3 regions of the Lysinibacillus sp. fkY74-1 genome follow, and region 2 is predicted to be linked to each of the others. Evidence: riboswitches for the same ligand, from Rfam matches in the RefSeq annotation. Region 2 holds a riboswitch; each other region holds the start of a gene.
The links. Region 2 has a riboswitch for cobalamin ahead of ACE1MS_RS20890 (hypothetical protein). Riboswitches for the same ligand answer to the same signal wherever they lie in the genome.
Positions count from the first base shown of each region.

Region 1: it holds a riboswitch for cobalamin, as region 2 does, so the genes downstream of both, ACE1MS_RS02350 (ABC transporter substrate-binding protein) here and ACE1MS_RS20890 (hypothetical protein) in region 2, are expected to answer to the same signal.
Region 3: it holds a riboswitch for cobalamin, as region 2 does, so the genes downstream of both, nikA (nickel ABC transporter substrate-binding protein) here and ACE1MS_RS20890 (hypothetical protein) in region 2, are expected to answer to the same signal.

Region 1 covers NZ_CP170173.1:490,066-494,607, forward strand. Annotated here, with positions in the region: gene ACE1MS_RS02340 (class I adenylate-forming enzyme family protein) at 1-416, shown strand, start outside; gene ACE1MS_RS02345 (acyl-CoA dehydrogenase family protein) at 418-2,085, shown strand; cobalamin riboswitch at 2,146-2,328, shown strand; gene ACE1MS_RS02350 (ABC transporter substrate-binding protein) at 2,473-3,444, shown strand; gene ACE1MS_RS02355 (FecCD family ABC transporter permease) at 3,441-4,442, shown strand; gene ACE1MS_RS02360 (adenosylcobinamide amidohydrolase) at 4,439-4,542, shown strand, end outside.
Region 2 covers NZ_CP170173.1:4,226,076-4,230,617, reverse strand. Annotated here, with positions in the region: gene ACE1MS_RS20895 (glutathione peroxidase) at 1-359, shown strand, start outside; cobalamin riboswitch at 462-661, shown strand; gene ACE1MS_RS20890 (hypothetical protein) at 826-1,383, shown strand; gene ACE1MS_RS20885 (ABC transporter substrate-binding protein) at 1,367-2,317, shown strand; gene ACE1MS_RS20880 (tyrosine-protein phosphatase) at 2,453-3,217, shown strand; gene ACE1MS_RS20875 (MATE family efflux transporter) at 3,367-4,542, shown strand, end outside.
Region 3 covers NZ_CP170173.1:2,405,241-2,409,782, reverse strand. Annotated here, with positions in the region: gene metE (5-methyltetrahydropteroyltriglutamate--homocysteine S-methyltransferase) at 1-841, shown strand, start outside; cobalamin riboswitch at 962-1,154, shown strand; gene nikA (nickel ABC transporter substrate-binding protein) at 1,299-2,918, shown strand; gene nikB (nickel ABC transporter permease) at 2,990-3,943, shown strand; gene ACE1MS_RS11645 (ABC transporter permease subunit) at 3,945-4,542, shown strand, end outside.

The DNA.
Region 1 (4,542 bases), 850 kb from region 2:
GTTACTACAGAGATGAAGTGGCAACCAATGCGGCATTTATAGGCGGCTGGTTAAAAACAGGGGATCTCGCTCGTATGGATGAAGACGGTTTTATTTGGATTGTTGATCGAAAGAAAGATGTGATTATTTCTGGTGGAGTCAATATTTACCCGAAAGAAATAGAAGATTGCCTTTTAAGCTTTGAGGGGATATTTGAAGCGGCAGTAATTGGTGTTCCACATCCACAATGGGGTGAGACAGTGAAGGCTGTTTATTCGGCTAAACAGGATATTGATGAAGATGCTCTAAAAGATTTTTTAGAGGGGCGGCTTGCTAAGTATAAATTACCACGTATTTTTGAAAAAGTGGAAGCGCTACCACGGAATGCCTCAGGCAAAATTTTAAAGCAATCTTTGAAAGGACAAGAGGTGAGATAGCATGAAAGTTTTACAACAGGAAATAGCACGTACAAGCAATTTCTTTACAGGTGATGAAACGCTTCAGAAAGTGTTGGAAATGATGTTGGATAAAGAATTTTCATCTTATGCGCATCGAGAATTGACGGACTTTGGTGAGCTATGTGCTGATGCTATAGACGTGAGGGCGAAACATACCGATCGACAAGGGGAGCCTCGCCTTCAAAGGTATAATGCCTATGGTGAAGAGGTCTCAGAGGTGTGGGTCAATGACGGCTACAAAAAAACAATTGAAGAGACATATAATACGGGTATTGTTGGTTATGTGCATAAGGATATTCCCCAACTAGGTCACAAGGGGAATTATGTCTATAGCTTTGCGCAAGGTTATTTACTGTCACATGCAGAGCCCGGTTTTTATTGCCCTGTGACATTAACGATGGCCACTGCCTATTTATTAGACCATTATGCAGAGGAAGAAGTTAAGCAGCGTTTCTTACCACATGTTTGTGCAACAGGCGATTTAGAGCTATATGAGGGGGCGACATTTTTAACAGAACGTCAAGGAGGCTCAGATGTTGGTGCAAATGTAGTAGAAGCAAAACTTGTAGGGAATGAGTACCGCCTCTATGGTGAAAAGTATTTCGCGTCTAATGCTGGAATGTGTGGGGTTGCAATGGTGTTGGCACGAATAGATGGTGCACAAGCAGGCTCTAAAGGATTAACTCTATTTGCAGTTCCATGGCGAAATGAAGATGGATCGGTTAACCATCTTCGTATTCGACGACTAAAAGATAAATTAGGTGTGAAAGCCGTTCCATCTGGTGAGGTAGAGTTTGATGGAGCACTCGCCTATGTAGTTGGTGATCCAAATAAAGGGATTTATTATATGTTGGAGGCGCTTAATTTATCAAGAATTTGTAATGCAGTGGCATCCATTGGTATTATGCGCCGTGGCTTCTTGGAGGCGAAGCATTATGTGTCAAATCGATATGCCTTTGGTAAACCTTTAACACAGTACCCTATGATTCAGGATACATTGGGTAAATATGCTGCTAAGCTGCATGTTGAAGTAGCCACGATTTTTGATCTTATTCAATTATACGACAAAGTGACAAGTGGTCAGGGGACAGAACAAGACATCATAATGAATCGTTTATATATTGCCATTATGAAAAAGGAAACGGCAGAGCAGGCAGTTCATTATGCAAGTGAAGCAATTGAGCTACATGGCGGGAATGGCTATATTGAAGACTTTGTAACACCACGCTTACTAAGGGATGCGCAAGTGTTGACTGTATGGGAGGGTACGGCTAATATACTAGCGTTGGAGCTTATTCGCTTAGTGGATAAATACAGAGCACATGAATTGTTTGTTCAAGAGATGAGCGAGCGATTAGAAGTATTAACAGACCATTCATTAGTGAAAATCGTTCAAGAGCAATTAACTAAACTATCGGCAACATTACAAATTTTTAGTGCTCTCGATGAAGCTACAAAAACGTTTGAAGCAAAGGATGTTGCCCAAAAAATGGCTCATTTATATGAAAGTGTCATCGCAGTTGAATGGGCACAAAAATTTGGTGGGAAATATGAAAAACTTGCGGATGTTTATTTAGAGCAAACTTGGTCATTACGACCGATTGGTGCTTCGATGAAAACCGTACAGTATTTTGATGAAATTGTCTAACAGCCTTTGGAGTCGCCTTGATATAGAGGCGACTTCTTTTAATTTCATGTATAATATAATTCAACTGAATATTATAAAGGTTCTTTACTTATGTAAAGTGAAAAGGGAAATCGGTGTAATTCCGATGCGGTCCCGCCACTGTAAGTGTGAGTTTTTTCAAATAATGCCACTAAAAATTTCGGGAAGGCTTGAAAAAACGTAATGAGCACAAGCCAGGAGACCTGCCTTTATAGCATAGACATGACAGCCTACGAGGATAGGATGGTGGATTTTGTATCAGTTTTTTGGTGCGATTTTGACCCCTCATCATTCGAAGATGAGGGGTCTTATTTTGATGGAAGAACACTTCTAACACATGAACGCACAAATCTACGAAGGAGGATTCACATGAAGAAATTTTGGAAAATAGGAGTATCGGCATTTTTAACGATAGGGTTGCTAGCAGCTTGTGGACAAGAGGCGAAAAATGATAAGTCCGCAGCTACAGAGGAGCAAACACAACAAGAAACATCTAAGGTGGAAGAAGCAACATTTCCAATAACTATAACGGATGCTATTGGAAAGGAGATGACTCTAGAGGCCCCTCCTGAGAAAATAGTGTCACTTATTCCAAGTAATACAGAGATATTATTTGGCCTAGGTTTAAAGGATGAAATAGTCGGGGTTACAGACAATGACGATTATCCACCAGAGGTAGCTGAAAAGGATAAGGTTGGTGGCATGGAATACAATATTGAACAAATTATTGCCTTAAAGCCAGACATCGTTTTTGCACATGAATCTAGCATGTCTCTTTCAGAATCAGCCATTGCACAGCTTGAATCGGCGGGCGTGAAAGTATTTGTTGTAAAAAATGCCCAGAATTTTAATGAAACCTATACAACGATTGAACAGCTTGGTCGTGCCACAGGGAAATTACCAGAGGCTGAAAACATCATTGCTGACATGAAGGCGAAAGTAGAAGCAGTACAGGAGAAAGTGAAAGACGTTGAACCTAAGAATGTTTTTGTAGAGGCCTCTGATGAACCTAATATTTATACAGCTGGTCAAGGCACATTTATGAACGCAATGCTGGAGATGATTCATGCAAAAAATGTAGCAGCAGATGGTGATAATTGGTATGAAATTAGTGCAGAACAAATTATCACAAAAAATCCAGATGTCATCGTGGTGACATATAGCTATGTACCTGATATTTTAACAAAAATACCAAAGCGTGCTGGTTTCGATACAATAAATGCAGTGAAAAATAATGCCATTGTGCAAGTAGATGAAAGCACAACAAGCCGTCAAGGACCGCGTTTAGCGGATGGTCTTGAGGAGTTAGCAAAAGCCATCTACCCTGAGGTATTTAAGTGAAAAAAGTAGTAACAGCCTATGTATTAACATGTACGCTTTTTATCATTAGCATTTGGTGTGGCGTAGCTATAGGCTCTGTTCATATTCCGATAGAAGTGCTGTGGAATCAGTCAGTTGATGAAACGGCTGCCAATATCTTTTGGAAAATTCGCTTGCCTCGTGTGCTTTTAGCAGGGCTAGTAGGGGCTGCTCTCGCTATTGCGGGAGCAGCTTTCCAGGGCTTGCTAAAAAATCCGCTAGCAGATCCATATACATTAGGTATTTCATCCGGTGCTTCTGTCGGTGCAGTCATGACAATTTTTTTTAATATTTCGATACCTGTTGTAGGCTTGTATGCCTTACCTACCTTTAGCATGATAGGCGCAATCATTACAATGGTTGTAGTTATGAGCTTTGCTAGAATAGTAGACCGTTCGCTAAAGATGGAAACCCTTATTTTAACGGGCGTTATCTTTAGTTCATTTTTAGGGTCGTTAATCTCGTTAATGATTGCCTTATCGGGAGAGGAGCTACGCCAAGTAATCGGCTGGCTACTGGGTTCTGTATCTATGCGTGGTTGGCCGTATGTTCAAATGATTATCCCATTCGTTATTGTGGGTTCCCTTATGCTGTGGACGCAGAGACGTGAGCTTAATGTTTTATTATATGGGGAAGAAAGAGCGAAGCATTTAGGTGTCAATGTAAAACGTAGTAAGTATTTGATTTTAGTAGGTGGTTCTATGCTGACTGGAGCAGCGGTAGCTGTTTCAGGCACAATTGGCTTTGTAGGGTTGGTTGTACCACATATGACAAGAATGATTTGGGGTTCTGATCACCGTCATTTACTGCCATTATCATTTTTTAATGGTGCAACATTACTTATAATTTGTGATTTAGTCGCAAGAACAATCATCCTGCCAAGGGAACTGCCCATTGGTGTCATTACTGCATTTATTGGAGCGCCTGTTTTTTCCTATATTTTTTATAAACAACGGAGAAGCAAGGGGGTGCGGGCGTGATTTTTGTTGAACATCTATCAGGTGGTTATGAAGACGTACCAATCGTCAAGGATATAAGCTTTACGGTTGAGAAAGGAAAAATTCTTGGCATATTAGGGCC
Region 2 (4,542 bases):
GCGATCAATTTGGCCACCAAAATCCAGAAGATGGAGAGGAAACTGCGCATCTTTGTAAAGTAAACTACGGAGTTACATTCCCCATTTTTGAGCTTATCCAAGTAAATGGTGAGACGACACATCCTTTATTTAATTATTTAAAACATGAAGTCGATTTCCGTGAATTCGGGAAAGCAAGCATGCAGGAGAAAATGCTGGCTGAGGCGATCGTTCAATTTGCTCCAAGTTTCTTAGATGGTCGAAATATTCGCTGGAATTTTACTAAATTTTTAGTAGATGCAAGCGGAAAAACCGTAGCTCGCTTTGAGCCTACAGACTCACAGCTTGATATTGAGCAAGCAATTGAAAAAGTATTATAGTCGAGTAACTTTAATGCTATGATATCGCCTATAAAACGAGTATCCTTTTTGTACGTAACTATTTTTTCCTATCAATCTATGATAAACTGCATTACAAGTGAATTATTCTTGCAGAATAAAGGTGCTTGCTAGCATAATCGGGAATTCGGTAAAAGCCGAAGCTGTTTCCGCAACTGTAAGTACAGCCATTATAAAGATTAGCCACTGTTTCGTAGGAAATGGGAAGGTTCTTTATAGCTATTATATATTTCATATAATAGCATTGTACAAGCCAGGAGACCGACCTTTATTTGAACGTATAACAACTCTTCGGAAGCTAGGAGGATATACGGCAAATACATAGGCAGTGTCGTGTTTGTATGACAATCATTATGTTATTTTCGTCGTTCCTTTGCGTGAGGAGCGACGTTTTTTTATGTACTGAACAAGCGAGAATTTTCATTTGGAAAAATGGGGGGATAGTAGATTGAAAAAAGATGCACGTTATTCTTGTTATCCTTTTATGCGTGAGAGGGCTTCAACTGTCGATTTTGAGATTCGCACAGATAGTTTAACAACGCATATAGGGGTTGCACTAGCTGTAGTGAAGAAAGAGGATGTCCAGGCTGTTGCAGATGATTTAATGCAGATTTTACCTATGGCTTATCATGTTAATGGCTCTGTTCGTGGAAAGCTAGCAGTTACAGATGAAGATCTATCCTGGTTAAGTGCGCGCTATGATTTTTATGTTCGTCATGTGAAGGATGAGATTCAAAATTTTGTTTTACCTCAAGGAACAGAGGCGGCGGCTGCTCTACATCTTTGCCGTAGTGAGGCGAAAAAATCGTATCGAACTTTACACAAGGTTTCAGAAGAACAAGAGGTGCCGTCTATTCTCTTTGATTATTTAGGCTTATTAGCCAATGTATGTTTTGTAATGGCTGTCTATATGAATCAACAAGCCGGAATAGCTGAAATTCCGTTTATGAGTAAATCCTATCCAATGAAAAAGAAAAAGGTGAATAATAATGAAGAAACTATTTAATTTACACTGGCTATCGGTCTTATTGCTAGCGCTCGTTTTAGCAGGTTGTGGTACCGCGGGAGATACAAAAAATAAGGATGTGTCTCAAGATGAACAAAAGATTGAGCAAACAAGTTATAAAGTAACCGATGATCGTGGTGTGGAAATAGAGTTTAAGGAAGTGCCAAAAACAGTTGTGTCTTTACAACCTAGTAACACAGAAATTCTATTTGCACTAGGGGTTGGCGATAAAATTGTAGGTGCCACTGAATATGATACTTATCCAGAAGCAGCTCAAAAAATCGAACGTGTTTCTGATACTGTGAATTATAACAGTGAGCGAATTATAGCGTTAAAGCCAGATGTTGTGATTGCGTATACGATTGGTAAGAAGGATGCACTTAAGCCACTCGAAGATGCAGGAATTAAAGTGTTTGTTATTCAATCAGCGGCTACATTCGATGATGTATATGGAGATATCGAACAAATTGCTGCCGTTATGGATGTGAAGGATAAAGGAAAGGCATTAAACGAAGAAATTAAAGCAAAAATCGCTGATGTGAAAACAAAGGTTAAAGAAGTAAAAACACCCAAAAATGTTTATTTAGAGATTAGTCCAAAGCCAGAAATATATACAGCAGGCTCTAGCACTTTCCAACAAGAAATACTAAATACGGCAAATGTAAAGAATGTGTTTGCAGATTTAAATGGCTGGAAGCTAGTATCTGAGGAAGATGTTATTGCGAGAAATCCAGACGTCATTTTAACAACAGTCAACTATACAGAAAATCCAATTGGAGAAATCCTTGCTCGTGATGGGTGGAGTACGGTATCAGCTATTCAAAATAAGGCAGTTCAACCCCTTGACACAGATATCTCAAATCGCCCAGGTCCGCGTATCGGTGAAGCAGTTGAGCTAGTTGCTAAAGCTGTGTATCCAGAGTTATATAAATAAGATCGTAGAAAATGCTAGTTGTTTATTACAGCTAGCATTTTTTATTTTATTACCTAGTGTGAAAATTGGTATTCATGTAGTTTGTTCGATAGAATAAAGATAAGAACACTTATTAATATAGGGAGGTGTAGTTCAGTGAAGCAAGTACAAAAAAATATTTCGTTTGAGGCCGTTTATAATTTCCGAGATATGGGGGGGTATCAAACGAGAGATGGGCGTGTTATAAGGGAGGGCTTATTTTATCGCTCCGCCGCACTTGGTAAAATGACATCGACAGATAAAGAATTATTTGAAACATTAGGTATTAAAACAATTTTTGATTATCGTGACACGAATGAAGTACAACATAACCCTAATCCTGTATTTCCACAAACTCGATATATTCAAATCCCGGCGAAGGGAAAGCATGCTTTTGAAATGCCAACAAATACAGGTGGTAGAGAGTTTTATAAAGTAGTTAACGCTGATATGTTCAAGGACTTTTATGCACAAATGCCTTTCCATAATCCCTCTTTTAAGGAATTAATGTTGACGATACAAAACCCTGATAATTTAGGACTAGTCCATCATTGCGCAGTTGGAAAAGACCGAACAGGAATTGGCGGAGCTCTTATTTTATTGGCTTTAGATGTACCTGAGGAAACTATTATGGAAGATTATTTAGATACGAATATCCATTTGCGTCCCATGGTAGAAAGAATGGCTCAAACGATTGAGCACCAATATAACGAACAAGAATTACAGCAATTTTATGCTTTAATGTCTGCTCGTGAAGACTACTTACAGGCAGCACTTGACGCTATGGATCATCGTTATGGCTCAAAGACAGCCTTTTTGGAGCAGGAGTTTGGCCTAACAGCCGATAAGCGTGAGCAATTACAGTCCTTTTGCTTAATTTAAATAAAAACCCTTTCACAAATTTAGTGAGAGGGATTTTTTATGTGGAAGCGCTGTCTTCCTATAAATCTCTTTACAGTCTGAAATTTTATGATAAGATACAATAGATTTTTAAGAAAAGTGTAGGAGAAGTGAAGGTATTGGCAGACACAATGAAAGGAACGAATAAGTTAAGTCTATTCCATTTAACATGGCCTATCTTTTTAGAAGTATTTTTATTTATGTTAATGGGACTAGCCGATACTTTTATGCTTAGTGCTCTATCAGATAATGCTGTATCAGGGGTTGGTGCAGCAAATCAATATATTCATATCGCTATTTTAATTCTTGAGGTAGTCGGCAATGGTGCGTCCATCGTTGTATCACAATATTTAGGTTCAAAACGTTTTTTTGAGGCAGCGAAAATATCCGCTCTAGCAGTCACAATGAATTTGGCAGTTGGACTTATAATGAGTGTTCTATTTTTCTTCTTTGCTAGTCATTTAATGTCGATGATGAACTTGCAAGGTGAAGTACTCCATTATGCTCAAAGTTATTTAGTTATTATTGGGAGTTTTATTTTCCTTCAAGCAATCATTAATGCCCTTGCAGCAATTATTCGTGTTCATGGTTGGACGAAGCAGACGATGTATGTATCACTTGGCATGAATGTACTGCATGTTGTACTTAATTACGGCTTAATCTTTGGAAATTTCGGATTACCAGAGCTTGGTGTAAAAGGTGCAGCCATATCCTCAGTGATTAGTAGAGGATTAGCGATGCTCGTATTTTTCTGGTTGCTTTATCAAGTGATGGAAGTACGAGTAAAGCTACATTACTACTTCGAATATTCTAAGGAATATGTAAGAAAAATTTTAAACATTGGTTTACCGTCTGCCTTTGAGCAGGTTCTTTATCAGTTTTGCCAGATCATATTTTTATATTATGCCACATATTTAGGGGCAGAAACTTTGGCGGCGAGACAATATGCTATGAACATATCTATGTTCACCTATTTATTCGCTATTGCCATTGGGACAGGAACGGCCATCATTATCGGCAGGCATGTAGGTGCTGGAGAAAAGGACGAGGCTTATCATCAACTATGGAAAAGTGTCCGAGCAGCATTTATTTTTACCATTATTATGGTTGGTGTAGTGACCATTTTCCGCAAGCAGCTTATGCATATTTTTACAGATAACCCTGAGGTCATAGCTATCGGAGCATCTGTTTTGGCGTTAAGTATAGTGCTAGAGACTGGTCGAACGATGAATATAGTCGTCATTAACTCCTTACGTGCCTCAGGAGACGCAAGGTTCCCTGTTAAAATCGGTTTTTTGTCGATGGTT
Region 3 (4,542 bases), 1.8 Mb from region 2:
TCATGGAGAATTTGAACGGACAGACATGGTCGAGTATTTCGGTGAAAAACTGACGGGCTTTGCCTTTACTGAAAAAGCATGGGTGGTTTCGTATGGTTCTCGCTGTGTGAAGCCTCCGATTATTTATGGAGATGTTGAATGGACTTCATCCATTACCGTGAAAGAGTCAGCGTATGCCCAAAGCTTAACGAAGCGCTTTGTCAAAGGGATGCTGACAGGGCCAGTGACCATTTTAAATTGGTCCTTTGTACGTGATGATATTTCTCGGAAAGATGTGGCCTATCAAATTGCTTTAGCACTTTGTAAGGAAGTGAAAGCACTAGAAACGGCAGGTATCTCCATTATTCAAGTGGATGAACCAGCACTAAGAGAAGGGCTACCTCTTCGTAAAGAAAATTGGGGGGCTTACCTAGACTGGGCAATCAATGCCTTCAAACTTGCTACCTCGAGTGTAAAAGATACAACACAAATTCATACACATATGTGTTACTGCGAATTTAACGATTTCATAGAACCCATTAGTGCGCTAGATGCTGATGTGATTTCTATTGAAACATCACGAAGCCATGGAGAGCTTATTTCTTCACTTCAAGTGCATCCTTATACAAAAGGGATTGGATTAGGTGTATACGATATTCATAGTCCACGTGTGCCGAGTGAGGGAGAAATGTTAGCCATCATGAGAGATAGTTTACAAGTTTTAGACAAACATCAATTTTGGATTAATCCGGACTGTGGCTTAAAAACAAGGAAAGAGCCAGAAACAATAGCGGCTTTAGCTAATATGGTGGCTGCTACCAAACTATTGCGTCAGGAGGTGAAGGAATCTATATCGAGATAACGAGAGATAAAAGGAGTTAAGCAAAGATCAGGTTATCTGCCTGGTCTTTTTGTATCTGTTTATTATATTCAGAAAATAAAATTGACGTGAACATTTGAGCATGTTATGTTTATTACTAATTTCAAATATTGCATTACAAGTTTGAATGAAATTATTTTTCGTTCGATTAAAAGGAAAATGGGTGTAAATCCCATGCTGTCCCGCAGCTGTAAATGAGGAGTTTTGTTTCGATGACCACTGAGTTTTTTCTTGGGAAGGTGAAGCAAAATGATGATTCATAAGCCAGAATGCCTGCTTGTAAGAAGATTCATTGATGATCTACGAAAGATAGGGAGATGGATGGTAGCTTACGTATTGTAGGTTTATCTGTCCTTATTCTTGTAGAATAAGGTTTTTTTATGCCTTCTTTCTATTCAATTTGTAGATATGAACAGGGAATAGAGATAGGAGATAAAAAATGAGATGGACGAAGTATTTACTGCCTTACATGCTTGTTTTGACCTTCAGTTTTCTTGCAGGTTGTACAAGCACGGAAAAAGACAAAGGAAACTCAGCATCAACTGAACAGACAGATGAAAAAATGATTACGATTGGTTGGCCATTAGATGTAGGCCCATTAAACCCCCATACATATTTACCAAATCAGATGACTGCTCAAGCAATGGTTTATGAATCTTTAGTGGCGTATAACGATGATGGGACAATTACGCCAAAGCTAGCAGAAAGCTGGGTCATCTCAGAGGATAAAACTGCTTATACGTTCCATTTACGCAAGGATGTTAACTATTCGGATGGGACTGCCTTTAATGCTGATAATGTGATTCGCAATTTTGATGCGGTATTAGCGAATCGTGACATGCATTCTTGGATGGGCATGGTCAACCATATAAAAGAGGTCGTCAAAGTAGATGAATCAACAATACGTTTGCAATTAGACGAACCGTATTACCCTGTGTTAAACGAATTAGCCTTTGTCAGACCATTCCGTTTTTTAGGGGATAATGGCTTCCCAGACGGCGATAAGACAAATGATTCCATTCAATCAGCTATTGGCACAGGGCCATGGGTTTTAACCGACTATAAAAAAGATGAATATGCTTTATTTAGCCGTAATGAACATTATTGGGGAGAAAAGCCTCTCGTAGATAAAATAAAGGTTAAAATCATCCCAAATTCGGAATCCATTTCGTTAGCCTTTGAAAATGAAGAATTAGATGTCATTTATGGGCGAGGGGTTATTAGTTTAGATAACTATACGTATTTAAGAGATAGTGGCAAATATAGAACAGCTACATCTGAGCCATTGTCTACGAAAGCATTACTGTTCAATACACAGTCTGGACCGTTAGCTGAGCTAAAGGTTCGACAAGCAATGCAATATGCTATCAATAAGGAACAAATGGTAGAAAGCATTACACATGGTACAGAAAAAGTGGCTAACACGCTATTTTGGGAAGCAATTCCATATGCCAATATTGATTTAGCCCCCATTATATATAATCCTGAAAAAGCACAGAAATTGCTAGAGGAAGCTGGATGGACGCTACAGAAGGGTGAAAAAATTCGTTCAAAAAATGGTCAACCCCTTACATTAGATTTAATCTATATTGCTACTGATGCCATTCAAAAACCTATGGCAGAGTTAATGCAGGGCGAGCTAGCGAAAATAGGCGTACAGTTAAATATTGAAGGCGCCGATGTGATGGTCGGTCTGCAAAAATTAATGGATGATCAGGTTGATATTAACTTCTGGCGAACTAATGGACCGCCGACTGATCCACATAGCTTTGCAAATGAATCAGCTACACCAAATGCTAGTGGTGTTTATGAAGCAAAATTAGGCTTACCAAATACTCAAGAAATCGATACTAACATACATCAATTATTAGTCGGGACCGATGAAGAAGAACGCGTGCAGCTATACACGGATATTTTAACAATGTTCCACAAACAAGCATTGTTCTATCCAATATCATATGAAACGAATCAAGTTATTTATCAACCATATATGAAGGATTTTGCACCACGTGCTTCTGAGTATGACATTCCATATGCACAAATGGATAAAGAAAACTAAGTATGAAAGAGAGAGTGTGTCGAACCAGGACAACTCTCTTTTTATCATCGGATGAAATAGGAAGTGACGACATGTACGAATCGACTTGGATGTTTTGTGTAAAAAGAATTCTCACACTTCCATTTGTATTAGTAGGCGTATCTATTCTGACCTTTGTGTTTATTCGTTTCGTACCAGTAGAACCAGCAGAGGTCATTCTTCGACTTGCAAGAATAGCCCCAACACCAGAGGCTATACAAGCTTTACGAGAAGAATTAGGGACAGATAAGCCTTTTATCATGCAATATCTGCTATGGGTAAAAGGCGTTTTACAGCTAGACTTTGGGACATCTTTTGTTAGTAAATTACCCGTTGGTGATGAGCTATTTGCTAAGCTACCCGCTACCATCGAATTAGCTTTAGTAGCATTTATCCTTATTTTAACCTTTAGTATTCCGTTAGGGGTTGTGAGCGCATTATATAAGCATTCCTTTATCGATAAAATCATTCGATTATTTACAGTCCTAAGTGTTTCCATTCCAACATTTTGGTTAGGGTTTATCCTACTTTATCTATTCAGTTTAAAACTTGGGATTTTTCCGACGAATGGAAAAGGTTCAGGAGCACATTTAGTTTTACCAGCTTTCACATTAGCTTTACCTACAATCGGATTGTTCTCACAGTTTATCCGCTCTGCCATTATTGAAGAATACGAGCAGCCCTATGTAAAATATGCACAGCTTAGAGGCTTAAAAAAATCGGTCATTCTCATCCGACACGTGGGGAGGAATGCTGCCATACCGATATCAACTTTGTTAGGGATGACACTCGGAAATTTGCTAGGTGGGGCTGTCATTGTAGAGCAAGTATTTAGTTGGCCTGGACTCGGTAGATATTTAATAGAATCCATAACGAATCGTGATTACCCCGTTGTACAATGCTATGTGTTGGTGATCGCTGTCATCTATGTGCTCGCCAATCTAGGCACAGATGTATTGCATCGTTTATTGGATCCTCATCTGATGATGAAGAATAGGAGAGAGTAAAGTGAACTTAGAACGTATACATATGAGAAGATTTATGAGTCTCACTATACTAATCATCATTGGTTTACTAGGACTGTTTGCCCCAATCATGATGCCTCATGACCCTTTAGCAGTCGATATTTCTAAGAAATTTTTAGCACCTTCATGGGACTATCCATTAGGAACAGACCATTTAGGAAGATGTGTCTTCTCACGATTGCTTTTAGGGATTCGGTATTCTTTAGGTGCGGCGCTCGTCATACAAATAGTTGCTATTGTAGTAGCGATCCTGTTGGGCGCATGGGTCTCTTTAAAAAGAGGTATAATAGATGCGCTATTTATTCGGATATGCGATATTTTATTAGCTTTTCCAACACTTGTACTAGCATTTGGGCTTTTAGGTGTATTAGGGCCAAGCTTAAAAAATGTGTTAATCGCACTTATTTTGACACAGCTTATTTATTATTCAAGACTAATTCGAAGTTTATTTATCGGCATGAATGAAAAGGATTTTATTCTAGCGGCAAGAATAAGCGGTACTACAGGTGTGAAATTAATTATTCGTCACTATCTCCCTCATGTTTGGCCTCCTATTGTAACGATTGTTGCATTAGATATGG